DNA from 4 places in the Neobacillus sp. Fa239 genome. Region 1 is predicted to be linked to each of the others. Evidence: a T-box and tRNA genes for the amino acid it is inferred to sense, from the RefSeq annotation. Region 1 holds a T-box; the other regions hold tRNA genes.
The links. A T-box is a leader RNA that pairs with one kind of tRNA and senses whether it is charged. The one in region 1 lies ahead of proS (proline--tRNA ligase), so its partner is inferred to be a tRNA-Pro.

Region 1 (7,634 bases):
AAATTAACTCCCTTAAATCTCTCCACTAAACTATTTTTGAAAAAACACACATATCTCTTACTTCCTTTCCATCTCCAGAAAGGGTGGCATTTTTTAAGATTCCTTCAAGAGTAAACCCCAATTTTTCCGGAATCGCCCGGCTTTTCATATTTTTTGAATCACAGTGGATGTCCACACGCCTTGCCTTCAAGCTCTCAAAAGCAAATTGAGTGATTCCTGCAACTGCTTCGGTAATATACCCCTTTCCACTGTGGCGGGTATCAATCCAATAGCCAATTTCAAACCGAGGCACATCCCAGTTGATTCGGTGTAAACCGGACGCCCCGATAAATTCGCCTGTTTTTTTATCAAAAAGGTGAAGCCTTAGGTCTTCACGGGTTAAAAATTTCGCATGGGCCTCGCGAATGTTTACTTCCGTATCCTCTTCCGTCTGGTTCTTATGTACCCAAGGCATCCAAGGTTTAAGTTCATTTATTGAAGCCTGGATTGCTTTGTAAACGGTTTTTCCATCACCAGGCATAGGCTTCCGGATGAGTAATCTTTCAGTATGAAATTCTTCAGGAAAATCTAGTAGTATTGGTTTCATTTTTTAATCTCCTCTCCATAATTTAGAAATTCTCCAAAAAAAGAGAAAGTCCTTTCTTCTTCAAATACGATTCGCTGATAAATATGAATGATTCGCCGATAAATAGCAATAATCCGCCGATAAACACTCTTGATTCGCCGATAAAATATATTGTCTTGTTCAAATTTCGCAAAATTCCATAAAAAAGAGCCCTCCTTTTATGGAAGAGCCCCTCAAAATAAGATTTTTAATACGCTTTTGCCCAATAAACCATCTTATCCGCTGGTTTTCCGCAGCAAACGCAAGTATCAGCAACTTTTTCCTGTGCAAATGGAATACAACGGGAGGTTGCGCTTGTTTCCTCTTTAATTTTTTCCTCACAGGCTAAATCGCCGCACCACATGGATTTAATGAAGCCGCCTTTTGACTCCAATGTTTCCTTAAATTCATCAAAAGTCACGGCAACCGTTGTTCTGTCTTCACGGTGATTCAACGCTTTGTTATATAAATTTGATTGGATATCATCAAGTAATTCCACAAGCTTTGTTTCGAGCTGATCCATAGGTACAACCACTTTTTCCAACGTATCACGACGGACTAACACAACTTGTTTGTTCTCGATATCTTTTGGTCCAACCTCTAAACGAACTGGAATCCCCTTCATTTCATATTCATTGAATTTCCAGCCAGGCTTTTTGTCGCTGCCATCAATACCAACACGTGCAACATTCGAAAGTGATTTTTTCAAATCATAGGCAAAATCAAGAACGCCTTCTTTATGCTGTGCGATTGGCACAATCATCACTTGAGTTGGAGCCGCTTTTGGAGGAATTACCAAACCGCGGTCATCTCCATGCACCATGATTAAGGCGCCGATGATTCTAGTTGTGAAGCCCCATGATGTCTGATGGACATATTGCAGCTTTCCTTCTTTGTCCGTGTATTGAATGCCGAACGCTTCGGCAAACCCGGTGCCAAAGTGGTGAGATGTACCTGACTGCAGCGCTTTTCCATCATGCATTAAGCTTTCAATCGTAAAGGTTGCTTTCGCTCCTGCGAATTTTTCCTTTTCGGTTTTTTGCCCTTTAACAACTGGTATTGCAAGTATCTCTTCACAAATCGCTGCGTAGACATTCAGCATTTTAATCGTTTCTTCCATGGCATCCTCATCGGTTGCATGGGCGGTGTGTCCTTCCTGCCATAAAAATTCTAATGTTCGTAAGAATGGGCGGGTCGTTTTTTCCCAACGGACCACATTTGCCCACTGGTTATAAAGCTTTGGAAGGTCACGATAGGAATGAATAATATTGCTGTAATGCTCACAGAAAAGCACTTCAGATGTTGGTCTAACCACCAATCTTTCCGTCAGCTCTTCAGAACCGCCATGAGTAACCCATGCCACTTCAGGAGCAAAGCCCTCGACATGATCCTTTTCTTTTTGAAGCAGGCTTTCAGGTATAAACAATGGCATATACACATTTTCATGCCCTGTTTCTTTGATTCGTCTGTCCAATTCATTTTTAATATTATCCCATAAAGCATAGCCATACGGACGAATAATCATCGAGCCGCGCACGCTTGAATAATCAATTAAGTCTGCTTTTGTGACAACATCGGTATACCACTGGGCGAAATCCTCGTCCATGGCGGTAACATCTTTTACAAATTCCTTTGCCATTTTTGACACCTCTTATTTTTAAAAATATTACCTGTTGATTTCCGCTCCAGGCACTCGCTTTCCGCGGGGAGGTCCGGGAGCCTCCTCGGCGCATTAGGCGCCTGCGGGGTCTCCCGTGACCTCTCTATCCCGCAGGAGTCGAGTGCCCTCCGCTCCAATCAACAAAAATACAAAAAGGCCCTGATCCCAAAAAGGGACCAAGGCCTTGGCGGTACCACCCTAAATTAATAAAGCAATTGCTTTAAACTCTCACCATGATAACGGAATCGATCCGCTTGTATCTTCAAAAAGAATCCGATACAGAACTCGGAGGCAGGTTCAAATGATGGTCTAAGAAACCTTGCACCAACCGGTTTCCTCTCTAGGTAAGACGCTGTCATTTTACTAATCCCCGTCATTGTTTCAAATGTATTTGAGGATATTATATGTTTCTCGACAGAAAAAGTCAATTCCTGCGTTGGAATTTTTTTCTGAAAACTGCTTTAAACTGAATTCCTTATCGGTTAAAATGCAATTAATTATATTTTTCGGAGTGAAAACATGAAAAAAGAAGAACAGGATGAATAAAAAAATAAGAAGATGAAGAGAAAAAATTTCTTCTCGACTATATAAAAATGCAAAATGAAACATTAAAGCGAATTTTTAAAAATACACTCGATAAAGAAGACTAGGATACTTGTAATGTTCATAAAACTCTCCCAAAATCGAAATCGGCAGGCGATTTTTACATTTATAATATTCTTATATTGTAATTAAGGAGATTTTTCTATGAATATTCTATCAATTTTTTCGGCTGTTATGGTCAGTCTTATGACCGGCTATTCTATTTATCTTGTTCACCGTGAAAAACAGAAATTAAGCTGCATGTCCGGAATGATAATTGCGATGGCCATTGCGATGGTAGCTGGCCTCATGTCCGGATACCTTCTTGGCGTCTTTTCCGGTGTCATGTTTCTTTCCAGCGGAGTTAGTATCATCATTGGATTCATAATTGGCTTACTAGCCGGGCAGCCAATCGGACTCATGGCGATTCTCGATGGACTCCTTTCCAGTATCATGAGCGGGTTAATGGGTTCGATGCTTGGGGTTATGATGAAATTTGAAAATCCGTCAATCATGTTAGGAATTTTACTGGGATTATCAGTAATCATTATCGGACTCGTCATTTTATTTATAATAGTAGAAACCAATGATAAGTTTTCCATCGATACCTTGAAAATTTCACCTTTTGCCATATTATCAGCTGGTGCAGTTCTGATTGCCTTATTTTTATTTTTATATAGCAGTGACCTTGTTAAAATACCAACTTACAATACTACTGCTACCACAAGTCAGACAGCGACTCAAACGGAGGTCGATGTGACGGCACAGGCAGCTCCAACCATAAAAATGCAGGTGACTCAATCCGGTTACAGCCCGAATATCATTCATGTCAAAAAAGGCGTTCCAGTTAAATTGACGATAGAGAATCCACTCGAAAATAGCTGCTTATCTACATTCACAATGCCTGAATTTAATATTAATAATGTCAATTTAAATGTTGGGACCACGAATCTCCAATTTACCCCTTCCAAAACAGGTGAATATACCTTTAGTTGCGGAATGGAGATGTTTAAGGGGACTGTCATTGTTGAATAATTATAAACAAAGGGTCAGACCAATGGTCTGACCCTTAATTTCGCTTTTATAATTTCCTGTACTTTTTCAATGCAAAAATGTTAAGAACAACAAAAATTACAGCAAAGATGATTAAGGCTAAAAGATCACCGCTAATATCCCCGAGTGACATCCCTTTGTACATGACACCTTTCAATGCGTCACCTGCGTAATACATCGGCATGATTTTTGCAACGGCTTGCAGCCAATTGACCATTCCTTCAAGCGGAAAGATACCGGCAAAAAAGACTTGCGGAATAACCGCGATCGGGATAAATTGGATCATTTGAAATTCTGATGCGGCAAAGGTTGATAATAAAATTCCTAAAGAAAGTGCGACTAAGGCCAGGAGTAGATTAGTGATGACCACACTCCAAATCGAACCTACAAGGACAATATCTAAGACCTTAATCGCATAGAAAACAACGATTAGGGTTTGAAGAACCGCAAATATTCCGTAACCCACCAAATACGAGATTACAATTTCAACTCTGCGAATCGGTGTCGACAACAATCTCTCTAGCGTCCCGGTAGTCCGCTCCCGCAATAAGCCGATCCCTGAAATAATAAAGACGAAAAAGAAAACAAAGTATCCGACTAAAATCGGACTTAAGACATCAAAATAGACAGTGTCTTTGTTCCCATAAACATATTTTGTTTCAATACTTTTATTCGGAAGACTCACATGTACCAGCAGCTGTTTCATCATGTTCGCTTGGGCAAATGTGGCAACCGCCTGGTTCACCTTCAATTGGAGGGCTTTGGCAGTTGCTGGGTCCGCATTCTTTAAGGTTAATTGATAGGTGCCATTATCCATTTGAAGCAAGCCGTCAAGATTATCACTAACAACGGTGTTACTGGACACTTTATCATACTGCTTCACTTTAATTTTTGAATCCTTTAAACCTTTTACAATTTGATGATCGATATTCCTTACGCCTAACGTAGGATTAACGGTATTGCCATTAAATAAAAAGTACATCAGGGTTAAAATGATTAGCGGCGCAACAAAAAGTAATGCCAAGGTTCGCTTGTCCCGGAACATCTGCTGACAAATTCGTTTGATTAAGGCTAGTATTCTCATGGTTTTTTCACCCCGGCCCGTAAGAATACCTCATCAAAATCGTCCGTTTCATAGACAGCCTTTAATTCATTTGGTGTGCCGTTAGCTAAAATACGGCCATCGCGAACCATCGCCACTACATCGCATTTTTCAGCCTCATCCATGACATGTGTGGTCACAATAATCGTTTTTTCCTCTTCATTTTTTAACCGTAGCAGCTCTGCCCAGATGGATAATTTTAATTCTGGATCAATTCCGACAGTAGGCTCATCCAAAATCAAGATTTTCGGATCCTGTATTAAGGCAATGGCGAGTGATAGCCGCCGTTTCATTCCTCCTGAGTAGGTGGATACTCGTTTCTTGAGATCGTCGGTAAGGTTGACTAACCCGGCTGCATACGCCATTCGCATTTTCTGTTCTGCCTTTGGCAGTTTATACAATGAGGCAAAGAATTTCAGATTCTCCTCCCCGGTTAATTCTACATAGAGGGCATCAGATTGCGCCATATAACCAATTTCCTGCAATAAAGCGAGGTTTGGCATTTGTTTTTCCAAAACAAGAATGGAACCTCGATCCGCTTTCTCCATCCCTACGATCATTTTGACCAATGTTGTCTTCCCTGCCCCTGACGGCCCAATTAAGCCAAATAATTGCCCTTTAGGAATAGTAAGGTTGATATCCTTTAATACGGGCTTTTTTCCAAAGCTTTTCGTGACCTGTTCGACTTGAATGGTCGGTTTCATGATGTAACCTCCTCTTCATTTCACTTAATGAACACCGTGTTGACCGTTCCTATGTGTTCAGATTACAATGGATTTACATGAAATACAATCAACAATAAATTGAAAAATGTTCAATCCTACAAAAGGAGTATGGAAACGATGTCTGAGAAAGTCCATCAGCAAATGGCAGCTCGCACCCGCCAATTATTGAAAGATGTGCTTGCTGAGTTAATTGAGGAAAAAGGATTTGAAAGTATTACAATTCGCGATTTGACAGCCAGAGCGGAATTAAATCGAGGCACTTTTTATCTTCATTTTCGGGATAAATATGACTTAATGGAGCAGATCCAGAACGAACTGCTTGAAGGATTTAGCGAGGTCATTCGACGAATAAACCCTTTTGGAATCGTTGAGTCTATTACCAACAGACAACCATACCCTGTATTGATTCAAATTCTTCAATATCTGCAAGGTAACGGTCGTTTTTTTAAAGTCTTATTAGGACCAAATGGAGACCCGGCTTTCCCTAAGAAAATGAAGGAAATGATTAAGGCGAATTTCTATAATAAAGTAATCAAACCGCAAACCAGTAATAACGGACTGGATTCCATTGTTCAAGAATATTTGCCTGCGATTGGGACATCCGCCATTTTTGGACTTATTGAGCATTGGCTGGAAACAGATATGCCGCACTCCCCTGAAGAAATGGCGACTGTTTATTTAAAATTCATTCATTTTATTAGCAGCCAAATAGGCCAAATAAATAAGGCTGACTTCTAAAGAAAGGGCTGTCGATTTAATCGACAGCCCTTTCTCTTAATTTACATCAATTTCTCCATGATGCTTCTTTCTTTTTCTTTCCGCTCTAAGAACATTGATGGATAAATACACCCCTGTCCCGGTTAAAGCCATCATTGCAATTGCAACGAGATCAAGGAGCCATTTTACATCGGTATTGCCGATTCTTCCTTCATGAAGGTTGCGGATGGTTCCTAAGATTCCTTGGGCTCCCCCATTCCTTCTAAAACCATTAAAATTTCCATTTCCACGAAAACTTCCACGACCTTGGAATTGCCCATTACTTCCTTGACCTTGGAACTGACCTGATGCTTGGCCTGAGCCAGCTGAATTCCCTTGCCCATTTTGTCCTTGATAGAATTGCCCCGGTTGGAAATTGGCTCGTCCTACACTAGCTTGTGATTGACCGACCAACCAAGGCTCATTCATTAATAATCCCGTTAAAGCCTCAGCGAAAATGAAAATTGAAGCTATTAAGCCAATCCATAAATGTGCCCTTCTAAGTTTCTTCATGTTAAATAAACTCCCTTCCATAAGACAATTCATGCTTGTACAGTTGATAATCGTATTATGTAAGGAGTTCCTTAAGATTTTCTTAAGAAATCAATTTTTTTGAGCTCTTGGAAAAATAATTTCAATCGTTGTCCCTTTACCAAGCGTACTAAGAACCTTTGTTTTCCCGTGGTGCTTGTCAATAATCCATTTGGCGATGGATAAGCCAAGCCCAGTCCCTTCAGCGGCAGAACGCGCTTTATCACTCTGGTAAAAGCGGTCAAAGATCTTTGGAATATCCGATTCCGGGATGCCTATGCCATTATCCTTCACACGTAAGGTAATCGATGAATGGCTTTGGTGACAGGAGAGCAAGATCTCCCCTCCTTCATTTGTGTACTTCATGGCATTGTCTAATAATATGATAATCAGTTGATGAATTCTTTCTTTATCTGCAAAAAATTGCACCGGATCGGGAACTTCCAAATGAATGGACTTTCCTTGATAAGAAATGATTTCTTCGTAATGCAGAAGAATTTCCTTTAAAAGCTGATCCAGCTGAAACATTTGCTTCTTCATTTCAATTTGGTCAGAATCAGACCTTGCCAAGGTCAATAAATTAGCCACCAGCTTCGATAGCCGTCTTGATTCGGTGGAAAT
Region 2 (7,634 bases), 2.5 Mb from region 1:
CTCTTTATCGTTTGAGCAATGGGGGGACGCAGGAGGATAGGGTAAGCGCACTGCTGGATATGTGCGTGTAAGCAGTTAGGCTGGTGAATAGGAAAATCCGTTCACCGTGAAGGCTGAGCTGTGATGCCGAGGGAAATATAGTACCGAAGTTCCTGATTCCACACTGCCAAGAAAAGCCTCTAGCGATGATATTGGGTGCCCGTACCGCAAACCGACACAGGTAGGCGAGGAGAGAATCCTAAGGTGAGCGAGAGAACTCTCGTTAAGGAACTCGGCAAAATGACCCCGTAACTTCGGGAGAAGGGGTGCTCATTGAGGTGAATAGCCTCGATGAGCCGCAGTGAATAGGCCCAGGCGACTGTTTAGCAAAAACACAGGTCTCTGCGAAGCCGCAAGGCGAAGTATAGGGGCTGACGCCTGCCCGGTGCTGGAAGGTTAAGAGGAGGGGTTAGCGCAAGCGAAGCTCTGAATCGAAGCCCCAGTAAACGGCGGCCGTAACTATAACGGTCCTAAGGTAGCGAAATTCCTTGTCGGGTAAGTTCCGACCCGCACGAAAGGCGTAACGATCTGGGCACTGTCTCAACGAGAGACTCGGTGAAATTATAGTACCTGTGAAGATGCAGGTTACCCGCGACAGGACGGAAAGACCCCATGGAGCTTTACTGTAGCCTGATATTGAATTTTGGTACAGCTTGTACAGGATAGGTAGGAGCCTGAGAAACCGGAGCGCCAGCTTCGGTGGAGGCGTCGGTGGGATACTACCCTGGCTGTATTGAAATTCTAACCCGCACCCCTCATCGGGGTGGGAGACAGTGTCAGGTGGGCAGTTTGACTGGGGCGGTCGCCTCCTAAAGAGTAACGGAGGCGCCCAAAGGTTCCCTCAGAATGGTTGGAAATCATTCGCAGAGTGTAAAGGCATAAGGGAGCTTGACTGCGAGACCTACAAGTCGAGCAGGGACGAAAGTCGGGCTTAGTGATCCGGTGGTTCCGCATGGAAGGGCCATCGCTCAACGGATAAAAGCTACCCTGGGGATAACAGGCTTATCTCCCCCAAGAGTCCACATCGACGGGGAGGTTTGGCACCTCGATGTCGGCTCATCGCATCCTGGGGCTGTAGTCGGTCCCAAGGGTTGGGCTGTTCGCCCATTAAAGCGGTACGCGAGCTGGGTTCAGAACGTCGTGAGACAGTTCGGTCCCTATCCGTCGTGGGCGCAGGAAATTTGAGAGGAGCTGTCCTTAGTACGAGAGGACCGGGATGGACGCACCGCTGGTGTACCAGTTGTCTTGCCAAAGGCATCGCTGGGTAGCTATGTGCGGACGGGATAAGTGCTGAAAGCATCTAAGCATGAAGCCCCCCTCAAGATGAGATTTCCCATAGCGTCAAGCTAGTAAGATCCCTGAAAGATGATCAGGTTGATAGGTCAGAGGTGGAAGCGTGGCAACATGTGGAGCTGACTGATACTAATCGATCGAGGACTTAACCAATTTTAAGATTACCTCGTTTTTACGAAAACTTCTTCTGCATTATCTAGTTTTGAGGGAATGAAATTTTTATAAATTTCCTCTTGAAAAAATCTAAAAAGACATTATAATAAAATAGTGTCTGATAAATAGTCTGGTAATAATGGCGAGAAGGTCACACCCGTTCCCATCCCGAACACGGAAGTTAAGCTTCTCAGCGCCGATGGTAGTTGGGGGATGTCCCCCTGTGAGAGTAGGACATTGCCAGGCTGTATAAATGGAGGATTAGCTCAGCTGGGAGAGCATCTGCCTTACAAGCAGAGGGTCGGCGGTTCGATCCCGTCATCCTCCACCATGATTTTTTCGCGAAAGTGAAAATAATCTTCAATAATTGCCGGTTTAGCTCAATTGGTAGAGCAACTGACTTGTAATCAGTAGGTTGGGGGTTCAAGTCCTCTAGCCGGCACCATTTATTTTTTGAGCCATTAGCTCAGTTGGTAGAGCATCTGACTTTTAATCAGAGGGTCGAAGGTTCGAGTCCTTCATGGCTCACCAGAGTTTTTTGTGAAAGCAAAATAACTTTCAATATGCGGGTGTGGCGGAATTGGCAGACGCACCAGACTTAGGATCTGGCGCCGCAAGGCGTGGGGGTTCGACTCCCTTCACCCGCACCATTTAAATCAATTATGCGGAAGTAGTTCAGTGGTAGAACACCACCTTGCCAAGGTGGGGGTCGCGGGTTCGAATCCCGTCTTCCGCTCCATATTTGCCGGGGTGGCGGAACTGGCAGACGCACAGGACTTAAAATCCTGCGGTAGGTGACTACCGTACCGGTTCGATTCCGGTCCTCGGCACCAGTGTTTTTTCGATAACAAAATCACTTATAAATAATGCGCCCGTAGCTCAATTGGATAGAGCGTCTGACTACGGATCAGAAGGTTATGGGTTCGACTCCTTTCGGGCGCGCCATTATTTTTACGGGAAGTAGCTCAGCTTGGTAGAGCACTTGGTTTGGGACCAAGGGGTCGCAGGTTCGAATCCTGTCTTCCCGACCATCTACTTCACTATATATTGGGGTCTTAGCTCAGCTGGGAGAGCGCCTGCTTTGCACGCAGGAGGTCAGGGGTTCGATCCCCCTAGACTCCACCAATTAAATTTCATTGATACTTTGGCGGTGTAGCTCAGCTGGCTAGAGCGTACGGTTCATACCCGTAAGGTCGGGGGTTCGATCCCCTCCGCCGCTACCAAATGAAATTAGAATTAAATTGTACTTTAACTTGGACCTTTAGCTCAGCTGGTTAGAGCAGACGGCTCATAACCGTCCGGTCGTAGGTTCGAGTCCTACAAGGTCCACCAGTAATTTTCATATAATATGGAGGAATACCCAAGTCCGGCTGAAGGGATCGGTCTTGAAAACCGACAGGCGGGTTAAACCGCGCGGGGGTTCGAATCCCTCTTCCTCCGCCATATTATTTAAACTTCAGCAATGTTAAGTTTCATTTCTATTATCGCGGGGTGGAGCAGTCTGGTAGCTCGTCGGGCTCATAACCCGAAGGTCGCAGGTTCAAATCCTGCCTCCGCAATTTGGTCTGGTAGTTCAGTTGGTTAGAATGCCTGCCTGTCACGCAGGAGGTCGCGGGTTCGAGTCCCGTCCAGACCGCCATATGTTGGCTCAGTAGCTCAGTCGGTAGAGCAAAGGACTGAAAATCCTTGTGTCGGCGGTTCGATTCCGTCCTGAGCCACCATTTAATTTTTTAGATTTAATATCATGGCGATTGTGGCGAAGTGGTTAACGCATCGGATTGTGGTTCCGACATTCGTGGGTTCGATTCCCATCAGTCGCCCCATTAATTTTGCGGGTGTAGTTTACTGGTAAAACCTCAGCCTTCCAAGCTGATGTAGTGGGTTCGATTCCCATCACCCGCTCCAATATGGGCCTATAGCTCAGCTGGTTAGAGCGCACGCCTGATAAGCGTGAGGTCGATGGTTCGAGTCCATTTAGGCCCACCATAGTTTTTGGCAATAGTAAAATAACTTTCCACTATTCCGCAGTAGCTCAGTGGTAGAGCTATCGGCTGTTAACCGATCGGTCGTAGGTTCGAGTCCTACCTGCGGAGCCTTTATAGAGAAGTACCCAAGTGGCTCAAGGGGCGCCCCTGCTAAGGGTGTAGGTCGGGTAACCGGCGCGAGGGTTCGAATCCCTTCTTCTCTGCCATAAATTTATTGGCCCCTTGGTCAAGCGGTTAAGACACCGCCCTTTCACGGCGGTAACACGGGTTCGAATCCCGTAGGGGTCATACGAAAAACCTGATGATAGTATATCATCAGGTTTTTTGTTTGGTTTTATTGCCTGAACCTTCATATTATGAGGAGCTTTGGTTAATAGGTAGACTTCCTAATGCCCGAATCTTGTTTTCAACAGGGGGTTTGGTCAATAGAAGGACTCTCAATTGCCCGAATTATCATCTTAGCAGGGGGTTTGGTCAATAGAAGGACTCCCAATTGCCCGAATTATCATCTTAGCAGGGGTTTTGGTAAATAGGAGTACTCCCAATTGCCCGAATCATCATCTCAGAAGGGGTTTTGGTCAATAGAGCAACTTCCAAATGCCCGAATCATCATTTAAGTAGGAGTATTGGTAAATAAGAAGATTCCCTAATCCCCTAAACCTCATCTCACCATCATAATCCCCTAACACTTCCGAAAAAAAATCCCATTATTTTAATGAATCATGATTCATTTAATCTAGCAGCTTTATTTGTAAGCGCATTCTTCTAAAGAACAAAAATATTTTTTTTGAGAACATTTGTCGAGTTAAGTTAATTTCTTTGTCAATTATTGTTGAATCCCGTCGGATTATCGGAAAAGATGTAAAATAAAATAGTTAATTGTCAGAAAAGATAAAAAAGTATTTCGAGGAATATTGGGAAGTAGGAATTATAATTTAACTTTGAAATACATAATTCATTTGGGAAGAGGAGAGCCATGGCGGTAAATACAATATTTCCTACTGAATATCAGTTGCATTTATTTCATGAAGGAAGTTATTTCCAAAGTCATCAGCTTTTTGGCGCTCATATCTTTAAAGAAACCGACAAAGTGTATACACGTTTTTGTGTTTGGGCCCCTAATGCTCACATGGTAAGGCTGGTAGGGGATTTTAATAACTGGAACGGTAAGGGATATGAATTACAAAAGGTAAATGATGAAGGTGTCTGGATTCTCGTTGTGAATGAGGATCTTGCAGGGAGAATTTATAAATATGAAATTTTCACATCAGCTGGAGAAATCATATTAAAAGCAGATCCGTATGCCTTTTATTCAGAAGTGAGACCCAATACAGCTTCGGTCGTCTATTCATTTGAGGAATATGATTGGCAAGATGAATATTGGATGAATCAAAAGGGAAAAAAGAACTTCCTTTCTGAGCCATCACTTATTTACGAAGTGCATTTGGGGTCATGGAAGAAGAAGGAGAATGGTGATTTCTTTACTTATAAAGAAATTGCTGCGGAACTAATCCCCTATGTTATTGAGCATGGATTTACACATATTGAAATACTTCCCCTTGTTGAGCATCCATTCGATGGTTCATGGGGATACCAGGGAACAGGATATTTTTCTGTTACATCAAGATATGGAGAGCCTATGGATTTTATGTATTTGGTTGACCAATGTCACCAGCATGGAATAGGCGTAATCCTTGATTGGGTACCAGGACATTTTTGTAAGGATGCACATGGTTTATATCGCTTCGATGGCACACATATTTATTCCTATAATGATGTTAATGACAGAGAAAATCATGTTTGGGGAACGGCTAATTTTGATTTAGGAAGAGGCGAGGTTCAAAGTTTCCTCATTTCAAATGCCTTTTTTTGGATGAAATATTACCATATTGATGGGTTTAGGATGGATGCAGTTGCGAATATCATCTATTGGCCAAATTCATCCGGTAAGCAGGAAAATCCATTTGGAATAAATTTTTTGAAAAAGCTTAATAAAGAAATTCATGATCATGATCCTTCCTTTTTAATGATAGGGGAAGATTCCACTGACTTTCCTCAAGTGACTGTTCCCGTCAACCACGGTGGACTGGGCTTTGATTATAAATGGAATATGGGCTGGATGAATGACATTCTTGAATACATGGAAACAGCGCCTTATTCTCGGTCAAAGGTCCATTCAAAGGTTACTTTTTCCCTTTTATATGCTTTTTCAGAAACGTTTATGCTGCCCCTTTCTCATGATGAAGTGGTACATGGGAAAAAATCATTACTAGATAAAATGCCAGGGGAGTATTGGGAGAAATTTGCACAGCTGAGGCTATTGCTTGGGTATATGTTTGCCCACCCCGGGAAAAAGTTATTGTTTATGGGGTTTGAATTAGGGCAATTTGCTGAGTGGAAAGATAAGGAACAGCTGGATTGGAACTTACTGGAATATGACATGCACCAATCATTAAATGAATATGTTAAACAATTAACAAAGCTATATAAACGTTCAAAAGCGTTATATGAATTGGATCATTTATGGGACGGTTTTGAATGGATTGATGCAGATAATTGCGGGCAATCGATTTATTCCTTTATCCGCAGAGGAAAAAAACAAGGTGATTTTTTAATTATTATCGGGAATTTTACAGGCTGCAATTATCAAAATTATCGAATTGGCGTTCCGGCTAAAGGGGAATATCGAGAAATTTTTAATAGTGATCAAGTGGAATTTGGTGGTGCGGGGTTAATGAATAAAAGAACCATCGTATCAACGGATGAGCCCTATCATGGTAAACCATATTCGGTTAATGTGACGATTCCACCCTTCGGTTTTCAGATCTTAAGGCCCGTCAAAAAACGAAAGGAGAGAAAAGGAAATGGGAAAGAAAAAGTGCGTAGCCATGCTGTTGGCAGGAGGGAAAGGAAGCAGACTTAATTCGCTGACAAAGGAACTTGCGAAGCCGGCTGTCCCTTTTGGAGGAAAGTATCGGATTATTGATTTCACTTTAAGTAATTGTTCGAATTCCGGGATTGATACAGTGGGGGTTTTGACTCAATATCAACCACTTTTATTGAATTCTTATATCGGCATCGGCAGTGCCTGGGACCTTGACCGTAAAGATGGAGGGGTAACCGTTTTACCCCCGTACAGTGAATCCTCAGAGGTAAAGTGGTATACAGGAACAGCGAGTGCCATCTATCAAAATCTTAATTATCTAAAGCAATACCAGCCTGAATATGTATTAATCCTTTCAGGCGATCATATTTACAAGATGAATTATGAGAGTATGCTGGAATATCATATTGAAAAACGTGCCGATGTGACAATTTCCCTAATAGAAGTTCCATGGGCAGAGGCAAGCCGCTTTGGGATTATGAGTACGAATAAGGATATGAGGATAACAGAGTTTGAGGAAAAGCCAGGCAGCCCTAAAAATAACCTTGCTTCAATGGGAATTTATATTTTCAGTTGGAATATACTGAAGGAATATTTAGAAATGGATGAACGGAATCCTTATTCAAGTCATGATTTTGGTAAAGATGTTATCCCATTATTACTAGAGGAAAAAAAGAGATTATATGCATATCCATTTAAAGGCTATTGGAAGGATGTTGGAACGGTACATAGTCTTTGGGAAGCCAACATGGATTTATTAAATGAGAAATGTGATCTGGATTTATTTGACCATGGATGGAAAATCTATTCGGTGAATCCGAATCAACCGCCTCAGTATATTTCGCAAAAGGCGGTAATTAAGGAGTCATTGATTAATGAGGGCTGCTCGATTGAAGGAGAAATTGAGAAGTCGGTTTTATTCCAAGGAGTTAGTGTAGGAAAAGGGTCCATCATTAAAGAGTCCGTTATCATGCCAGATGCGATAATCGGTGAGAATGTATTTATTGAGAAAGCGATTGTTCCAGCAGATATAACGATCCCTGACGGAGCTGTTATCCGTTCCCTTGATGATGAAATTGTTCTGGTGACACAAGAATTGTTAAGCGGGTTATATCCTGCTTTTTAAAAAAACAGGAGGGGCTAAAATTGAAAAAAGAGCTTTTGGGAGTAATAGATGCAACAACCTATCATGATGATTTGGAGGACCTTATAACGCATCGATCATTGGCTGCATTGCCGTTTGGGGGCCGTTACCGCATAATTGATTTCGTTTTATCCAA
Region 3 (7,634 bases), 1.8 Mb from region 1:
TTCACCGTGAAGGCTGAGCTGTGATGCCGAGGGAAATATAGTACCGAAGTTCCTGATTCCACACTGCCAAGAAAAGCCTCTAGCGATGATATTGGGTGCCCGTACCGCAAACCGACACAGGTAGGCGAGGAGAGAATCCTAAGGTGAGCGAGAGAACTCTCGTTAAGGAACTCGGCAAAATGACCCCGTAACTTCGGGAGAAGGGGTGCTCATTGAGGTGAATAGCCTCGATGAGCCGCAGTGAATAGGCCCAGGCGACTGTTTAGCAAAAACACAGGTCTCTGCGAAGCCGCAAGGCGAAGTATAGGGGCTGACGCCTGCCCGGTGCTGGAAGGTTAAGAGGAGGGGTTAGCCTTAAAAGCGAAGCTCTGAATCGAAGCCCCAGTAAACGGCGGCCGTAACTATAACGGTCCTAAGGTAGCGAAATTCCTTGTCGGGTAAGTTCCGACCCGCACGAAAGGCGTAACGATCTGGGCACTGTCTCAACGAGAGACTCGGTGAAATTATAGTACCTGTGAAGATGCAGGTTACCCGCGACAGGACGGAAAGACCCCATGGAGCTTTACTGTAGCCTGATATTGAATTTTGGTACAGCTTGTACAGGATAGGTAGGAGCCTGAGAAACCGGAGCGCCAGCTTCGGTGGAGGCGTCGGTGGGATACTACCCTGGCTGTATTGAAATTCTAACCCGCACCCCTCATCGGGGTGGGAGACAGTGTCAGGTGGGCAGTTTGACTGGGGCGGTCGCCTCCTAAAGAGTAACGGAGGCGCCCAAAGGTTCCCTCAGAATGGTTGGAAATCATTCGCAGAGTGTAAAGGCATAAGGGAGCTTGACTGCGAGACCTACAAGTCGAGCAGGGACGAAAGTCGGGCTTAGTGATCCGGTGGTTCCGCATGGAAGGGCCATCGCTCAACGGATAAAAGCTACCCTGGGGATAACAGGCTTATCTCCCCCAAGAGTCCACATCGACGGGGAGGTTTGGCACCTCGATGTCGGCTCATCGCATCCTGGGGCTGTAGTCGGTCCCAAGGGTTGGGCTGTTCGCCCATTAAAGCGGTACGCGAGCTGGGTTCAGAACGTCGTGAGACAGTTCGGTCCCTATCCGTCGTGGGCGCAGGAAATTTGAGAGGAGCTGTCCTTAGTACGAGAGGACCGGGATGGACGCACCGCTGGTGTACCAGTTGTCTTGCCAAAGGCATCGCTGGGTAGCTATGTGCGGACGGGATAAGTGCTGAAAGCATCTAAGCATGAAGCCCCCCTCAAGATGAGATTTCCCATAGCGTCAAGCTAGTAAGATCCCTGAAAGATGATCAGGTTGATAGGTCAGAGGTGGAAGCGTGGCAACATGTGGAGCTGACTGATACTAATCGATCGAGGACTTAACCAAATAGAAAAGCGGAGCCGAAGCTAGACAGATTACCTCGTTTTTACGAAAACTTCTTCTGTATTATCTAGTTTTGAGAGAACGATCTCTCAAGTAAATAGTCTGGCAATAATGGCGAGAAGGTCACACCCGTTCCCATCCCGAACACGGAAGTTAAGCTTCTCAGCGCCGATGGTAGTTGGGGGCTGTCCCCCTGTGAGAGTAGGACGTTGCCAGGCTAAAGCCCCTTTGGGGCTATTATTTTTGTGATTTTTTAGTTGGCCCCTTGGTCAAGCGGTTAAGACACCGCCCTTTCACGGCGGTAACACGGGTTCGAATCCCGTCTTCCGCTCCATAAAATAAGGCGGCGGCATAGCCAAGTGGTAAGGCAGAGGTCTGCAAAACCTTTACCACCGGTTCGAATCCGGTTGCTGCCTCCAATTAAATAAATGTTGGGTTTTGGATTAGAACAGATAAATAGATTTCGCCGGGGTGGCGGAACTGGCAGACGCACAGGACTTAAAATCCTGCGGTAGGTGACTACCGTACCGGTTCGATTCCGGTCCTCGGCACCAAGTTTTTTGCGCGAGCAAAATAACTTTCAATAATGCGCCCGTAGCTCAATTGGATAGAGCGTCTGACTACGGATCAGAAGGTTATGGGTTCGACTCCTTTCGGGCGCGCCATTAATAGATCGGGAAGTAGCTCAGCTTGGTAGAGCACTTGGTTTGGGACCAAGGGGTCGCAGGTTCGAATCCTGTCTTCCCGACCAGTCGAAGGATTACAATAACAACATGGGGCCTTAGCTCAGCTGGGAGAGCGCCTGCTTTGCACGCAGGAGGTCAGCGGTTCGATCCCGCTAGGCTCCATTTATTTTTTATGAAATTGGCGGTGTAGCTCAGCTGGCTAGAGCGTACGGTTCATACCCGTAAGGTCGGGGGTTCGATCTCCTCCGCCGCTATAAAAAATATCAATGGACCCTTAGCTCAGCTGGTTAGAGCAGACGGCTCATAACCGTCCGGTCGTAGGTTCGAGTCCTACAGGGTCCATTTTATATGGAGGAATACCCAAGTCCGGCTGAAGGGATCGGTCTTGAAAACCGACAGGCGGGTTAAACCGCGCGGGGGTTCGAATCCCTCTTCCTCCGCCATAAATTTTATTTTCATCTTTTATTATCGCGGGGTGGAGCAGTCTGGTAGCTCGTCGGGCTCATAACCCGAAGGTCGCAGGTTCAAATCCTGCCCCCGCAATATGGTCTGGTAGTTCAGTTGGTTAGAATGCCTGCCTGTCACGCAGGAGGTCGCGGGTTCGAGTCCCGTCCAGACCGCCATTTGTTGGCTCAGTAGCTCAGTCGGTAGAGCAAAGGACTGAAAATCCTTGTGTCGGCGGTTCGATTCCGTCCTGAGCCACCATGATCCTTTTTATAATGCGGGTGTAGTTTAGTGGTAAAACCTCAGCCTTCCAAGCTGATGTTGTGAGTTCGATTCTCATCACCCGCTCCATATAAAGGGCCTATAGCTCAGCTGGTTAGAGCGCACGCCTGATAAGCGTGAGGTCGATGGTTCGAGTCCATTTAGGCCCATCATAATAAAATATATATTCTTTGTTCCGCAGTAGCTCAGTGGTAGAGCAAACGACTGTTAAACGCTCGATCGTAGGTTCGAATCCTCTAAGGCGAGTAAATGTAAAAAACGATTGGATATGTACCTTACTTTCATTGTGAATTCCCAGGTGATGGAAAATGGCATTCAATCTTTAATAACTACAATCTTCCTTTTTTAAAATTATATAATCATTCGTTATTTTTAGTAATTAGGTTAGATAACGAAAAATAAGCCCACTCGTAATGAGTAGGCTTTTATTGTTTTAATGCAACTGTTTGCAACTATTCTTTACGTTTAGTCCATTCACCAAGAAAGGGGATTTTATCACCGTCAAAGACCGCTTCTATATCTCCAAAATTGAAAAAATTCTTCCTGATTGGGGTCATCATCTAAAACAGCCCAAAAACCTACCCTTTCGTCCTCTAATTGTGTAATATGGCCATGATAATAAATATCTTCATCGTCCTCTTTAACTGTCCAATAGCGAACAACAATCGTTACATAGTCACCTTCCTGATAAGGGAAATCTGTTAAACCTTGTCCGTATATTCTATCGTCTTTATATTTTACTTTCATTGTCAATTCCCTCCAAAATCTTATTTCGATTCCACGGCAATTAGCAATGTGTGCTTCTAACATCTCTGGATACCACTTCGGACAATACCAGTTATTATATTTATATGAAGGCTGCAATTTTGTATTAATGGTTTTCGGCTTCGAACGGTTATTGTTTTTCAAAAATGAAATGTACTCGCTTATATTCTCGTGATGTAATTTTTTAAATTCTACGTCTTTTGATTGATCAAATTAAGTAAGGAAACCATGAACAGATTGAAGATAATCTTTGATGATATTTTCACTTTTTTACGACTTTTTACAGATACCTCCTAAATGAATCCATCCTAAATACCACTCCCATAAACTATGTAGAATTCCTAATTAATGATTATTTACTAATCTATGCAGTCAAATTTCACAATGCCATCTGTTAAGGATGTATATGGTGAGGAAGAACAAATGAAGCTGCCGAATCAGTGGATGATTTATTCGTAAAATCACCTATAACCGGTTCTACTCAAAGAATATGTCCTTCATAAAGTACATGAAGGACATATCAAATCCGGTAAGAATCATATTGATTTAAAGCCTATTCTATAAACAAAATTCCTTTCGATTTTCCCATATAAATCCTATCTTTTTCAATAATATTTCCATTTTCAGGGACTGAAATTTTATTTTCTAATCTGTTCTGTCTTATATAATCTCTAACTTCTTCCCGTTTCCTCTCCTTTACTTAGGGAAACGAAACACTAAATTAATCGACCTTAACGAGAAGTTTACCAACATTTCCACCCTCGAATAATGATAAAAAAGCTGGTACGGTATTTTCAAATCCTTCAATAATTGTTTCCTTGCTTTTTATTTTACCTTCCAATACCCATTCGTGTAATTGATTATCGGCTTCATGACGGATGTAATCAAAATCATTCACGATAAATCCATGTGCACTAGCACTTTTATTGAGCAACTTAGGAAACAATCTTGGTCCGGTATGGTGTTTGTAAGTAGGGGGATTTTTGCTGAGTGGATAAACAAAGGGTGCCTGGTACCAAATGAAGCATAAAAATTTGTGGCAAAGGAATTCTACAAAAATTTAGGTGGATTCTACAAATATTGAAGAGGATTCTACAAAAATTCATAAGGATTCAACAAAATGGAGACGGTTTCTACCCTGTCTCGCTTGTATACCTATTAAACGTTGTAAACATTTATAGATTTAATAAAAAAATGAGGTAAAACAATGATTTTTCTAAAAAATACACCTAATTTTACCGGGGTCACCATTTACGGAGACAGATTGGATTTAGAGGGGCTAAACGAATCACTTCACACAATAGTGGGAGATGAGAATGATTGGTCAGGCTTTGAAGGAGCCCTCCTGAGAATCCTTGGAGTATGTTATGATATCAGCCATGCCATTATGGGGAATCGAGAGATAGAGTTTGTTCATAACGGAATGAATCAGGATATCATGAAGCATTTATCTGTTGTCACTAATGATAAAAATGTCTATTATGCTTTCAATGTATTATGGCCCGAGCTGATTTTTGTGACAATGGCACTAAATGATTTCGTTAGACTTTATGCGAAAAAACAGGCAAAGCAGAGCTACGATTTCATTTTAGAGTATCGAAATATATGGGATCCTGCCATTGCTCATGTTAGAGGACTTCAAGCTGCGATAGCTAATTGTATTAAAGAAACCATCCCAGAAACATCGTGGAGCCGTACGATAAAATTAATGAACATTGATTATACTTGGTTTAGCCACTATGCAACCCTATATTTAGATGAACTAAATTGTAAATTCATCGACATGAACAAGGAGAAACGTTTAAAAAACATTACGATAATGTGCAAACGAATTGCTGAGCAAGGAAAAGAATATCAAGAGGTAAAAACCGCCGTAATGGAAGCAGTAAGAGAATACAATTGTTCCATGATCAATATTCAATCATTAGTTGATTATCCAGAAGAAATCGAATGGTGACAGACACTAGATATTTTATTGGGGAACTCCTTGAAGAGGGCCCCTTTTTCATGCTAAATGAGTAGGGGCTTTTTAAAAAGGCAGATAAAATAGGAGTTAGTTTCCAATGTTTTTCCATATGTAACAATAAATCATAATTTTAGGGTCAATCCTCAATGATTTAACGTTGTGAGGGTTGGCCTTTTTTCGGTCGGCTTCCTTTGACTCCATTAAATCCGCATTGTGTTAACCAAAAATGATTCTCGGTTGACATATAAACATAAAAACTATTATTCTTTATTTAGAGTAAAAATTTGGGGGGATGAGGATGAAGCTAAGAACGACTGATATCACGTTTGCAGGAATGTTCGTTGCCTTAATGGCGATTGGTGCAAACATAACATCGATTGCACCTTTTATGGTAGTGGGGGGAGTGCCCATTACGCTCCAAACCTTTTTTGCTATTTTAGCAGGTGTAGTACTTGGCAGTAGATTAGGAGCTATTTCCATGACTGTTTACTGTCTTGTTGGATTAGTAGGTGTTCCGGTTTTTGCAAAATTTGGAGCTGGCTTTGTTTCGGTGATCAGCCCGACTTTTGGTTTTATTGTTTCTTTTATTTTCACTGCGTTTGTAACCGGTTACTTAATTGAAAAAGGAAAGAAAACTATTGGAGTATTTATTTTTGCAGCATTAGCAGGAATGGCGGTCAACTATGTTTTCGGAACAAACTGGATGTATGCAGCCTATAAACTTTGGTTTGCAGCACCAGAAGGATTTACATATAAAATGGCCTGGTTATGGATGGTTGTCCCACTTCCAAAAGATATTATTTTAGCAATTTTTGCAGGGATAATGGGACATCGTTTAGAACGCACTTTATTATCACGCAGCCAATTTAAAAACATAAAGAACGCAGGTTAATTCTAGAAAGGAGGGATTATATGAGCAAGTGGAAGGAATTGGCGCAATACGTGTTAAAGGGAAATGAAATTTCAAAAGAGGAAACGTTAAGTATTTTAAATTCCTCGGATTTCGAATTACTTGAGGTTTTACAAGGTGCTTATCTCATTCGTCACCATTATTATGGCAATAAGGTAAAGCTTAATATGATTATCAATACAAAATCAGGTCTATGCCCTGAGAATTGCGGTTATTGTGCACAATCAAGCATCTCTTCAGCGCTTATTCAAAAGTATCGCATGGTCGATAAAGATACGATCCTAAAAGGTGCCGAACAAGCAAACCAGCTTAATGTTGGGACTTATTGTATCGTCGCCAGTGGCCGGGGACCTAGTAACCATGAGGTTGATCAAGTTGTTTCAGCTGTAAAGGAAATAAAAGACAAATATAATTTAAAGATTTGTGCCTGCCTTGGACTACTGAAACCTGAACAAGCGGCAATGCTGAAAGAAGCTGGAGTAGACCGATATAATCACAATCTAAACACTTCAGAAAACCACCATGAATTCATCACAACATCCCACTCTTACCAGGACCGGGTTAATACCGTTCAACTTGTAAAAGAATCAGGTATCTCTCCTTGCTCAGGGGTAATCGTCGGGATGAAGGAAACGAAAAAAGACGTTGTTGATATGGCGTTTAGTCTAAGGATCTTGGATGCAGATTCCATTCCCGTTAATTTCCTTCATGCAATAGACGGTACACCGCTTGAAGGCACAAATGAACTAAATCCAAGGTATTGCTTGAAAGTACTGGCGCTTATGCGATATGTGAATCCAACGAAAGAAATCCGAATATCTGGGGGACGTGAAGTCAATTTACGAAGTCTTCAGCCACTTGGATTATATGCAGCAAATTCTATTTTTGTCGGCGATTACTTAACAACGGCGGGGCAAGAAAGCACGGCAGATCATCAAATGCTGGCTGATTTAGGATTTGAAGTTGAATTTGTAAATGAAACCGTTAATTCATAGTGAATTAGCAGCAAGAAGTAGTAATCAACGTAGGTAGAGTCACTTTAGAGGATTAAAGAATAAGAAGAGGGGTTCGAGAATGTTTCTCGGACCCTCAAATTTTTTAATGATTTTTAAGGCCGACTCTCCCTAAGGAACGGTCTAATAAGGTGATCATGATTAGAATAAAGCTAATGACACCGCCAAATATCGCTATTTTGT
Region 4 (7,634 bases), 1.6 Mb from region 1:
CATTTCCAGAAATATATTTACTGATTTCCATTAAAAAGTTGGGAGATTGCAATAATGTATATTGTTCGGTTTCATGTTTCACTTCCTCGACATCCATCGGTTCCACTTTATGCATGCTGCGATATTCAGTAGGCGTTTGCTGGTACATTTCTTTAAAAGCCATATTAAATGCTTTTACATTGGGAAAACCACAATTCTCCGAAATCTGGGAAATATTATAACCGGTATAAAGGAGCTCATGCATCGCTGATTTCAAACGGACATTTTTGACATATTGGGAGAAACTAGCCCCAACTTCCTGCTTGAAATAGCGCGACAAATAGTAAATAGACAAATACTGCTCTTTAGCAATTTCCTGCAATGATATCGGTTTACGATAATTTTTTTCGATAAAAGCTAGAATCTCTCTAATTCTTTCATCCTTCATTTCGGTGAATTGATTACTTTCAAGATGCGTAGTTTTAAAATTTCGAATCAACAGTGTAACTAATTGAAAAATCAGTCCGTTAATCTCGATTTCACTTCCATCCTGCTTTTGGTAGTGGGCAATCAAGATTTTCGCCATTAGTTGGCGAATTTGATCAAAAAGCAGATATAGCCCGTTATCCTCTTTGGATGAAGTGCAGTTAAAACGACACGCATGAATATCCGGATAAGGCCGCTCGATTAAATCCAAAGGAATTTGTAACGATAAGACCACATTCTCCTTATTCCCCTTAATAGAGCATATATCATTGGCGTTAATCAGCAGAAGATCATTTTCAGCTAAATGGCAGGAATGTTGATTAACCGTAACCTCAATTTCTCCCCTTATCACAAGGAGAATCTCGATTCCTATATAAATATGCGGAGAATAATATTCAATGTTTTGTAAACTTATTTGATAAGAATTATCTCTTATTGGCCGGTTCATGAACATCCACCTTAGGACTAGATTAAAAATGTGCCAAGTACATAAAGAATAGACTAGAGCCGTTAACCGTAGTTGCTGTATCCCTCAATCCTTTTCATTTAGGTGCGATAATATATTGATCCCCTATCTTTTAATCAAATGCAGCAGCATTTAAATTATCAGTAAACCTTAAAAATGAATTAAATTTTGGTCATTGAACAAGATTGTCATTTCAGACAAATTCTTAATACGATTATTAAACTGAAAGTCATTATACAACTCCGTTATAGTTTTTTCTTCAAGTGCTGCTTTTACCCTTTTCATTTTTCTTGCATTGTTCAATTTCTTTATTCCCCTTTAAGAAATACAGGCTTAAAGATATTGAATAAACTAAATTTGTTGTCCACACGGTTGGTAAACACTTTAGGACACTAAAAACGAAAAAAGGTCAATACCTTGATTGCTCAAAGCATTGACCTTTAAAAGTTTTACCCTTTTAAGTGATACCGGTGGTCGGGGTCGAACCGACACTCCAGAAGGAACACGATTTTGAGTCGTGCGCGTCTGCCAATTCCGCCACACCGGCAAATAATTAATAGCTTGGCAGGGGCAGTAGGAATCGAACCCACACTGAAGGTTTTGGAGACCTTAGTTCTACCTTTAAACTATGCCCCTAAATGGTGGAGGGGGACGGATTCGAACCGCCGAACCCTGAGGGAGCGGATTTACAGTCCGCCGCGTTTAGCCACTTCGCTACCCCTCCAAATATAAACAAAAAAAATAATGGCGGAGGAAGAGGGATTCGAACCCCCGCGCGGTTTAACCCGCCTGTCGGTTTTCAAGACCGATCCCTTCAGCCGGACTTGGGTATTCCTCCATTATTTTTAAAATTAATTGGTAGCGGCGGAGGGGATCGAACCCCCGACCTTACGGGTATGAACCGTACGCTCTAGCCAGCTGAGCTACACCGCCATAACATAATTTGATTCAAAACTTAGTTGGTGGAGTCTAGGGGGATCGAACCCCTGACCTCCTGCGTGCAAAGCAGGCGCTCTCCCAGCTGAGCTAAGACCCCATTTACTTTAAAAGAACTGCTGGTCGGGAAGACAGGATTCGAACCTGCGACCCCTTGGTCCCAAACCAAGTGCTCTACCAAGCTGAGCTACTTCCCGAAAAATTAAACCAGTGCCGAGGACCGGAATCGAACCGGTACGGTAGTCACCTACCGCAGGATTTTAAGTCCTGTGCGTCTGCCAGTTCCGCCACCCCGGCAAGAATGGAGCGGAAGACGGGATTCGAACCCGCGACCCCCACCTTGGCAAGGTGGTGTTCTACCACTGAACTACTTCCGCATATGTGAATTAAAAGTGCGGGTGAAGGGAGTCGAACCCCCACGCCTTGCGGCGCCAGATCCTAAGTCTGGTGCGTCTGCCAATTCCGCCACACCCGCATATATTGAAGATTATTTTCACTTTAGTGAAAAAGTTATGGTGGAGGATGACGGGATCGAACCGCCGACCCTCTGCTTGTAAGGCAGATGCTCTCCCAGCTGAGCTAATCCTCCATTTATACAGCCTGGCAACGTCCTACTCTCACAGGGGGACAGCCCCCAACTACCATCGGCGCTGAGAAGCTTAACTTCCGTGTTCGGGATGGGAACGGGTGTGACCTTCTCGCCATTATTGCCAGACTATTTACTTGAGAGATCGTTCCCTCAAAACTAGATAATACAGAAGAAGTTTTCGTAAAAACGAGGTAATCTGTCTAGCTTCGGCTCCTAACTTCTCTCGAAGTTGAACAGTCGCCTCCGCTTTTCTATTTGGTTAAGTCCTCGATCGATTAGTATCAGTCAGCTCCACATGTTGCCACGCTTCCACCTCTGACCTATCAACCTGATCATCTTTCAGGGATCTTACTAGCTTGACGCTATGGGAAATCTCATCTTGAGGGGGGCTTCATGCTTAGATGCTTTCAGCACTTATCCCGTCCGCACATAGCTACCCAGCGATGCCTTTGGCAAGACAACTGGTACACCAGCGGTGCGTCCATCCCGGTCCTCTCGTACTAAGGACAGCTCCTCTCAAATTTCCTGCGCCCACGACGGATAGGGACCGAACTGTCTCACGACGTTCTGAACCCAGCTCGCGTACCGCTTTAATGGGCGAACAGCCCAACCCTTGGGACCGACTACAGCCCCAGGATGCGATGAGCCGACATCGAGGTGCCAAACCTCCCCGTCGATGTGGACTCTTGGGGGAGATAAGCCTGTTATCCCCAGGGTAGCTTTTATCCGTTGAGCGATGGCCCTTCCATGCGGAACCACCGGATCACTAAGCCCGACTTTCGTCCCTGCTCGACTTGTAGGTCTCGCAGTCAAGCTCCCTTATGCCTTTACACTCTGCGAATGATTTCCAACCATTCTGAGGGAACCTTTGGGCGCCTCCGTTACTCTTTAGGAGGCGACCGCCCCAGTCAAACTGCCCACCTGACACTGTCTCCCACCCCGATGAGGGGTGCGGGTTAGAATTTCAATACAGCCAGGGTAGTATCCCACCGACGCCTCCACCGAAGCTGGCGCTCCGGTTTCTCAGGCTCCTACCTATCCTGTACAAGCTGTACCAAAATTCAATATCAGGCTACAGTAAAGCTCCATGGGGTCTTTCCGTCCTGTCGCGGGTAACCTGCATCTTCACAGGTACTATAATTTCACCGAGTCTCTCGTTGAGACAGTGCCCAGATCGTTACGCCTTTCGTGCGGGTCGGAACTTACCCGACAAGGAATTTCGCTACCTTAGGACCGTTATAGTTACGGCCGCCGTTTACTGGGGCTTCGATTCAGAGCTTCGCTTACGCTAACCCCTCCTCTTAACCTTCCAGCACCGGGCAGGCGTCAGCCCCTATACTTCGCCTTGCGGCTTCGCAGAGACCTGTGTTTTTGCTAAACAGTCGCCTGGGCCTATTCACTGCGGCTCATCGAGGCTATTCACCTCAATGAGCACCCCTTCTCCCGAAGTTACGGGGTCATTTTGCCGAGTTCCTTAACGAGAGTTCTCTCGCTCACCTTAGGATTCTCTCCTCGCCTACCTGTGTCGGTTTGCGGTACGGGCACCTAATATCATCGCTAGAGGCTTTTCTTGGCAGTGTGGAATCAGGAACTTCGGTACTCTATTTCCCTCGGCATCACAGCTCAGCCTTCACGGTGAACGGATTTTCCTATTCACCAGCCTAACTGCTTACACGCACATATCCAGCAGTGCGATTACCCTATCCTCCTGCGTCCCCCCGTTGCTCAAACGATAAAGAGGTGGTACAGGAATATCAACCTGTTGTCCATCGCCTACGCCTTTCGGCCTCGGCTTAGGTCCCGACTAACCCTGAGCGGACGAGCCTTCCTCAGGAAACCTTAGGCATTCGGTGGATGAGATTCTCACTCATCTTTCGCTACTCATACCGGCATTCTCACTTCTAAGCGCTCCACCAGTCCTTACAGTCTGGCTTCAACGCCCTTAGAACGCTCTCCTACCACTGACACCTAATGGTGTCAATCCACAGCTTCGGTGATACGTTTAGCCCCGGTACATTTTCGGCGCAGAGTCACTCGACCAGTGAGCTATTACGCACTCTTTAAATGGTGGCTGCTTCTAAGCCAACATCCTGGTTGTCTAAGCAACTCCACATCCTTTTCCACTTAACGTATACTTTGGGACCTTAGCTGGTGGTCTGGGCTGTTTCCCTTTTGACTACGGATCTTATCACTCGCAGTCTGACTCCCACGGATAAGTCTTTGGCATTCGGAGTTTGTCTGAATTCGGTAACCCGATGAGGGCCCCTAGTCCAAACAGTGCTCTACCTCCAAGACTCTAACAACGTGAGGCTAGCCCTAAAGCTATTTCGGAGAGAACCAGCTATCTCCAAGTTCGATTGGAATTTCTCCGCTACCCACACCTCATCCGCGCACTTTTCAACGTGCGTCGGTTCGGGCCTCCATCCAGTGTTACCTGGACTTCACCCTGGACATGGGTAGATCACCTGGTTTCGGGTCTACGACCACATACTCAATACGCCCTATTCAGACTCGCTTTCGCTGCGGCTCCGTCTCTTCAACTTAACCTTGCATGGGATCGTAACTCGCCGGTTCATTCTACAAAAGGCACGCCATTACCCATTAACGGGCTTTGACTACTTGTAGGCACACGGTTTCAGGAACTATTTCACTCCCCTTCCGGGGTGCTTTTCACCTTTCCCTCACGGTACTGGTTCACTATCGGTCACTAGGGAGTATTTAGCCTTGGGAGATGGTCCTCCCTGCTTCCGACCGGATTTCACGTGTCCGGCCGTACTCAGGATCCACTCAGGAGGGAACGAAGTTTCAACTACAGGGCTTTTACCTTCTATGACGGACCTTTCCAGATCGCTTCATCTACCCCGTTCCTTTGTAACTCCATGTTGAGTGTCCTACAACCCCGAAAGGCAAGCCTTTCGGTTTGGGCTGTTCCCGTTTCGCTCGCCGCTACTCAGGGAATCGCGTTTGCTTTCTCTTCCTCCGGGTACTTAGATGTTTCAGTTCCCCGGGTCTGCCTTCAATATCCTATGTATTCAGATAAAGATACTGCTCCATTACGAGCAGTGGGTTCCCCCATTCGGAAATCTCCGGATCAAAGCTTACTTACAGCTCCCCGAAGCATATCGGTGTTAGTCCCGTCCTTCATCGGCTCCTAGTGCCAAGGCATTCACCGTGCGCCCTTTCTAACTTAACCTAAAAGATTTACCTCTAATTAAATAGAGAGAAAAACTAAAATGGCGATTAACTCGATGTTTTACTTGACTTCTTCATTACGATTATCTAGTTTTCAAAGAACGAATAAAAAAAGCTCTGAGAGAATTGCTCTCTCAAAACTAAACAAACAAAGAACGTGAAACTTGTCTGGCTCTTATGTCCAGCTTATATCCTTAGAAAGGAGGTGATCCAGCCGCACCTTCCGATACGGCTACCTTGTTACGACTTCACCCCAATCATCTGTCCCACCTTAGGCGGCTGGCTCCTAGGACAAAACTTAACTTCCTATAAATACAATAAGATGTTAAGTTTTGCCCCAGGTTACCCCACCGACTTCGGGTGTTACAAACTCTCGTGGTGTGACGGGCGGTGTGTACAAGGCCCGGGAACGTATTCACCGCGGCATGCTGATCCGCGATTACTAGCGATTCCGGCTTCATGTAGGCGAGTTGCAGCCTACAATCCGAACTGAGAATGGTTTTATGGGATTGGCTCAACCTCGCGGTTTTGCAGCCCTTTGTACCATCCATTGTAGCACGTGTGTAGCCCAGGTCATAAGGGGCATGATGATTTGACGTCATCCCCACCTTCCTCCGGTTTGTCACCGGCAGTCACCTTAGAGTGCCCAACTGAATGCTGGCAACTAAGATCAAGGGTTGCGCTCGTTGCGGGACTTAACCCAACATCTCACGACACGAGCTGACGACAACCATGCACCACCTGTCACTCTGTCCCCCGAAGGGGAAAGCCCTATCTCTAGGGTTGTCAGAGGATGTCAAGACCTGGTAAGGTTCTTCGCGTTGCTTCGAATTAAACCACATGCTCCACCGCTTGTGCGGGCCCCCGTCAATTCCTTTGAGTTTCAGCCTTGCGGCCGTACTCCCCAGGCGGAGTGCTTAATGCGTTAGCTGCAGCACTAAAGGGCGGAAACCCTCTAACACTTAGCACTCATCGTTTACGGCGTGGACTACCAGGGTATCTAATCCTGTTTGCTCCCCACGCTTTCGCGCCTCAGCGTCAGTTACAGACCAGAAAGCCGCCTTCGCCACTGGTGTTCCTCCACATCTCTACGCATTTCACCGCTACACGTGGAATTCCGCTTTCCTCTTCTGCACTCAAGTCCCCCAGTTTCCAATGACCCTCCACGGTTGAGCCGTGGGCTTTCACATCAGACTTAAAGGACCGCCTGCGCGCGCTTTACGCCCAATAATTCCGGACAACGCTTGCCACCTACGTATTACCGCGGCTGCTGGCACGTAGTTAGCCGTGGCTTTCTGGTCAGGTACCGTCAAGGTACCGGCAGTGACTCCGGTACTTGTTCTTCCCTAACAACAGAGCTTTACGACCCGAAGGCCTTCATCGCTCACGCGGCGTTGCTCCGTCAGACTTTCGTCCATTGCGGAAGATTCCCTACTGCTGCCTCCCGTAGGAGTCTGGGCCGTGTCTCAGTCCCAGTGTGGCCGATCACCCTCTCAGGTCGGCTACGCATCGTCGCCTTGGTGAGCCGTTACCTCACCAACTAGCTAATGCGCCGCGGGCCCATCTGTAAGTGACAGCCGAAACCGTATTTCAGCTTTTCCTCATGAGAGGAAAAGGATTATCCGGTATTAGCACCGGTTTCCCGGTGTTATCCCAGTCTTACAGGCAGGTTGCCCACGTGTTACTCACCCGTCCGCCGCTAACCAAAGAGAGCAAGCTCCCATTGATTCGCTCGACTTGCATGTATTAGGCACGCCGCCAGCGTTCGTCCTGAGCCAGGATCAAACTCTCCAAGAAAGTTGATTAGCTCAAAATTGTTACGTTGGCTTCATTTCAAATAGAAACGAATATGATTGTTTGTTTACACGTCTTGTTTGTTTAGTTTTCAAAGAACAAATTTCAAATCAGTAGCCAAACTGTTAATTTAGCGACTTTATTATTCTACTATACTTTCAATCCAAAGTCAACTTCTACAAATTATTTTTA

Region 2: it has a tRNA-Pro gene. The T-box ahead of proS (proline--tRNA ligase) is inferred to sense a tRNA for this amino acid. The anticodon was not compared.
Region 3: it has a tRNA-Pro gene. The T-box ahead of proS (proline--tRNA ligase) is inferred to sense a tRNA for this amino acid. The anticodon was not compared.
Region 4: it has a tRNA-Pro gene. The T-box ahead of proS (proline--tRNA ligase) is inferred to sense a tRNA for this amino acid. The anticodon was not compared.

The regions. Positions count from the first base shown of each region.
Region 1 is NZ_AP041611.1:2,003,311-2,010,944, reverse strand. Features, by position in the region: gene ACZ5XR_RS09555 (GNAT family N-acetyltransferase) at 26-586, opposite strand; gene proS (proline--tRNA ligase) at 813-2,243, opposite strand; T-box leader at 2,433-2,650, opposite strand; gene ACZ5XR_RS09545 (cupredoxin domain-containing protein) at 3,012-3,881, shown strand; gene ACZ5XR_RS09540 (ABC transporter permease) at 3,928-4,983, opposite strand; gene ACZ5XR_RS09535 (ABC transporter ATP-binding protein) at 4,980-5,705, opposite strand; gene ACZ5XR_RS09530 (TetR/AcrR family transcriptional regulator) at 5,844-6,464, shown strand; gene ACZ5XR_RS09525 (PepSY-associated TM helix domain-containing protein) at 6,501-6,995, opposite strand; gene ACZ5XR_RS09520 (sensor histidine kinase) at 7,086-7,634, opposite strand, start outside.
Region 2 is NZ_AP041611.1:4,469,567-4,477,200, reverse strand. Features, by position in the region: rRNA gene ACZ5XR_RS22240 (23S ribosomal RNA) at 1-1,485, shown strand, start outside; rRNA gene rrf (5S ribosomal RNA) at 1,615-1,731, shown strand; tRNA gene ACZ5XR_RS22230 (tRNA-Val) at 1,741-1,816, shown strand; tRNA gene ACZ5XR_RS22225 (tRNA-Thr) at 1,855-1,930, shown strand; tRNA gene ACZ5XR_RS22220 (tRNA-Lys) at 1,941-2,016, shown strand; tRNA gene ACZ5XR_RS22215 (tRNA-Leu) at 2,051-2,135, shown strand; tRNA gene ACZ5XR_RS22210 (tRNA-Gly) at 2,150-2,224, shown strand; tRNA gene ACZ5XR_RS22205 (tRNA-Leu) at 2,230-2,318, shown strand; tRNA gene ACZ5XR_RS22200 (tRNA-Arg) at 2,354-2,430, shown strand; tRNA gene ACZ5XR_RS22195 (tRNA-Pro) at 2,440-2,516, shown strand; tRNA gene ACZ5XR_RS22190 (tRNA-Ala) at 2,535-2,610, shown strand; tRNA gene ACZ5XR_RS22185 (tRNA-Met) at 2,632-2,708, shown strand; tRNA gene ACZ5XR_RS22180 (tRNA-Ile) at 2,741-2,817, shown strand; tRNA gene ACZ5XR_RS22175 (tRNA-Ser) at 2,836-2,928, shown strand; tRNA gene ACZ5XR_RS22170 (tRNA-Met) at 2,971-3,044, shown strand; tRNA gene ACZ5XR_RS22165 (tRNA-Asp) at 3,048-3,124, shown strand; tRNA gene ACZ5XR_RS22160 (tRNA-Phe) at 3,131-3,206, shown strand; tRNA gene ACZ5XR_RS22155 (tRNA-His) at 3,233-3,308, shown strand; tRNA gene ACZ5XR_RS22150 (tRNA-Gly) at 3,317-3,390, shown strand; tRNA gene ACZ5XR_RS22145 (tRNA-Ile) at 3,395-3,471, shown strand; tRNA gene ACZ5XR_RS22140 (tRNA-Asn) at 3,507-3,578, shown strand; tRNA gene ACZ5XR_RS22135 (tRNA-Ser) at 3,586-3,676, shown strand; tRNA gene ACZ5XR_RS22130 (tRNA-Glu) at 3,687-3,758, shown strand; gene glgB (1,4-alpha-glucan branching protein GlgB) at 4,447-6,393, shown strand; gene ACZ5XR_RS22120 (glucose-1-phosphate adenylyltransferase) at 6,335-7,480, shown strand; gene ACZ5XR_RS22115 (GlgC family sugar phosphate nucleotidyltransferase) at 7,501-7,634, shown strand, end outside.
Region 3 is NZ_AP041611.1:222,685-230,318, forward strand. Features, by position in the region: rRNA gene ACZ5XR_RS01005 (23S ribosomal RNA) at 1-1,388, shown strand, start outside; rRNA gene rrf (5S ribosomal RNA) at 1,487-1,603, shown strand; tRNA gene ACZ5XR_RS01015 (tRNA-Cys) at 1,731-1,804, shown strand; tRNA gene ACZ5XR_RS01020 (tRNA-Leu) at 1,851-1,939, shown strand; tRNA gene ACZ5XR_RS01025 (tRNA-Arg) at 1,974-2,050, shown strand; tRNA gene ACZ5XR_RS01030 (tRNA-Pro) at 2,060-2,136, shown strand; tRNA gene ACZ5XR_RS01035 (tRNA-Ala) at 2,161-2,233, shown strand; tRNA gene ACZ5XR_RS01040 (tRNA-Met) at 2,252-2,325, shown strand; tRNA gene ACZ5XR_RS01045 (tRNA-Ile) at 2,340-2,413, shown strand; tRNA gene ACZ5XR_RS01050 (tRNA-Ser) at 2,422-2,514, shown strand; tRNA gene ACZ5XR_RS01055 (tRNA-Met) at 2,541-2,614, shown strand; tRNA gene ACZ5XR_RS01060 (tRNA-Asp) at 2,618-2,694, shown strand; tRNA gene ACZ5XR_RS01065 (tRNA-Phe) at 2,701-2,776, shown strand; tRNA gene ACZ5XR_RS01070 (tRNA-Gly) at 2,793-2,866, shown strand; tRNA gene ACZ5XR_RS01075 (tRNA-Ile) at 2,873-2,946, shown strand; gene ACZ5XR_RS01080 (hypothetical protein) at 3,299-3,544, opposite strand; gene ACZ5XR_RS01085 (hypothetical protein) at 4,284-4,496, opposite strand; gene ACZ5XR_RS01090 (DUF6904 family protein) at 4,770-5,519, shown strand; gene ACZ5XR_RS01095 (biotin transporter BioY) at 5,821-6,420, shown strand; gene bioB (biotin synthase BioB) at 6,441-7,433, shown strand; gene ACZ5XR_RS01105 (MFS transporter) at 7,537-7,634, opposite strand, start outside.
Region 4 is NZ_AP041611.1:3,588,572-3,596,205, forward strand. Features, by position in the region: gene ACZ5XR_RS17430 (helix-turn-helix domain-containing protein) at 1-913, opposite strand, end outside; tRNA gene ACZ5XR_RS17435 (tRNA-Leu) at 1,397-1,478, opposite strand; tRNA gene ACZ5XR_RS17440 (tRNA-Trp) at 1,494-1,567, opposite strand; tRNA gene ACZ5XR_RS17445 (tRNA-Tyr) at 1,571-1,655, opposite strand; tRNA gene ACZ5XR_RS17450 (tRNA-Ser) at 1,677-1,769, opposite strand; tRNA gene ACZ5XR_RS17455 (tRNA-Met) at 1,788-1,864, opposite strand; tRNA gene ACZ5XR_RS17460 (tRNA-Ala) at 1,892-1,967, opposite strand; tRNA gene ACZ5XR_RS17465 (tRNA-Pro) at 1,988-2,064, opposite strand; tRNA gene ACZ5XR_RS17470 (tRNA-Leu) at 2,079-2,164, opposite strand; tRNA gene ACZ5XR_RS17475 (tRNA-Gly) at 2,170-2,244, opposite strand; tRNA gene ACZ5XR_RS17480 (tRNA-Leu) at 2,261-2,342, opposite strand; tRNA gene ACZ5XR_RS17485 (tRNA-Val) at 2,381-2,456, opposite strand; rRNA gene rrf (5S ribosomal RNA) at 2,466-2,582, opposite strand; rRNA gene ACZ5XR_RS17495 (23S ribosomal RNA) at 2,712-5,649, opposite strand; rRNA gene ACZ5XR_RS17500 (16S ribosomal RNA) at 5,847-7,445, opposite strand.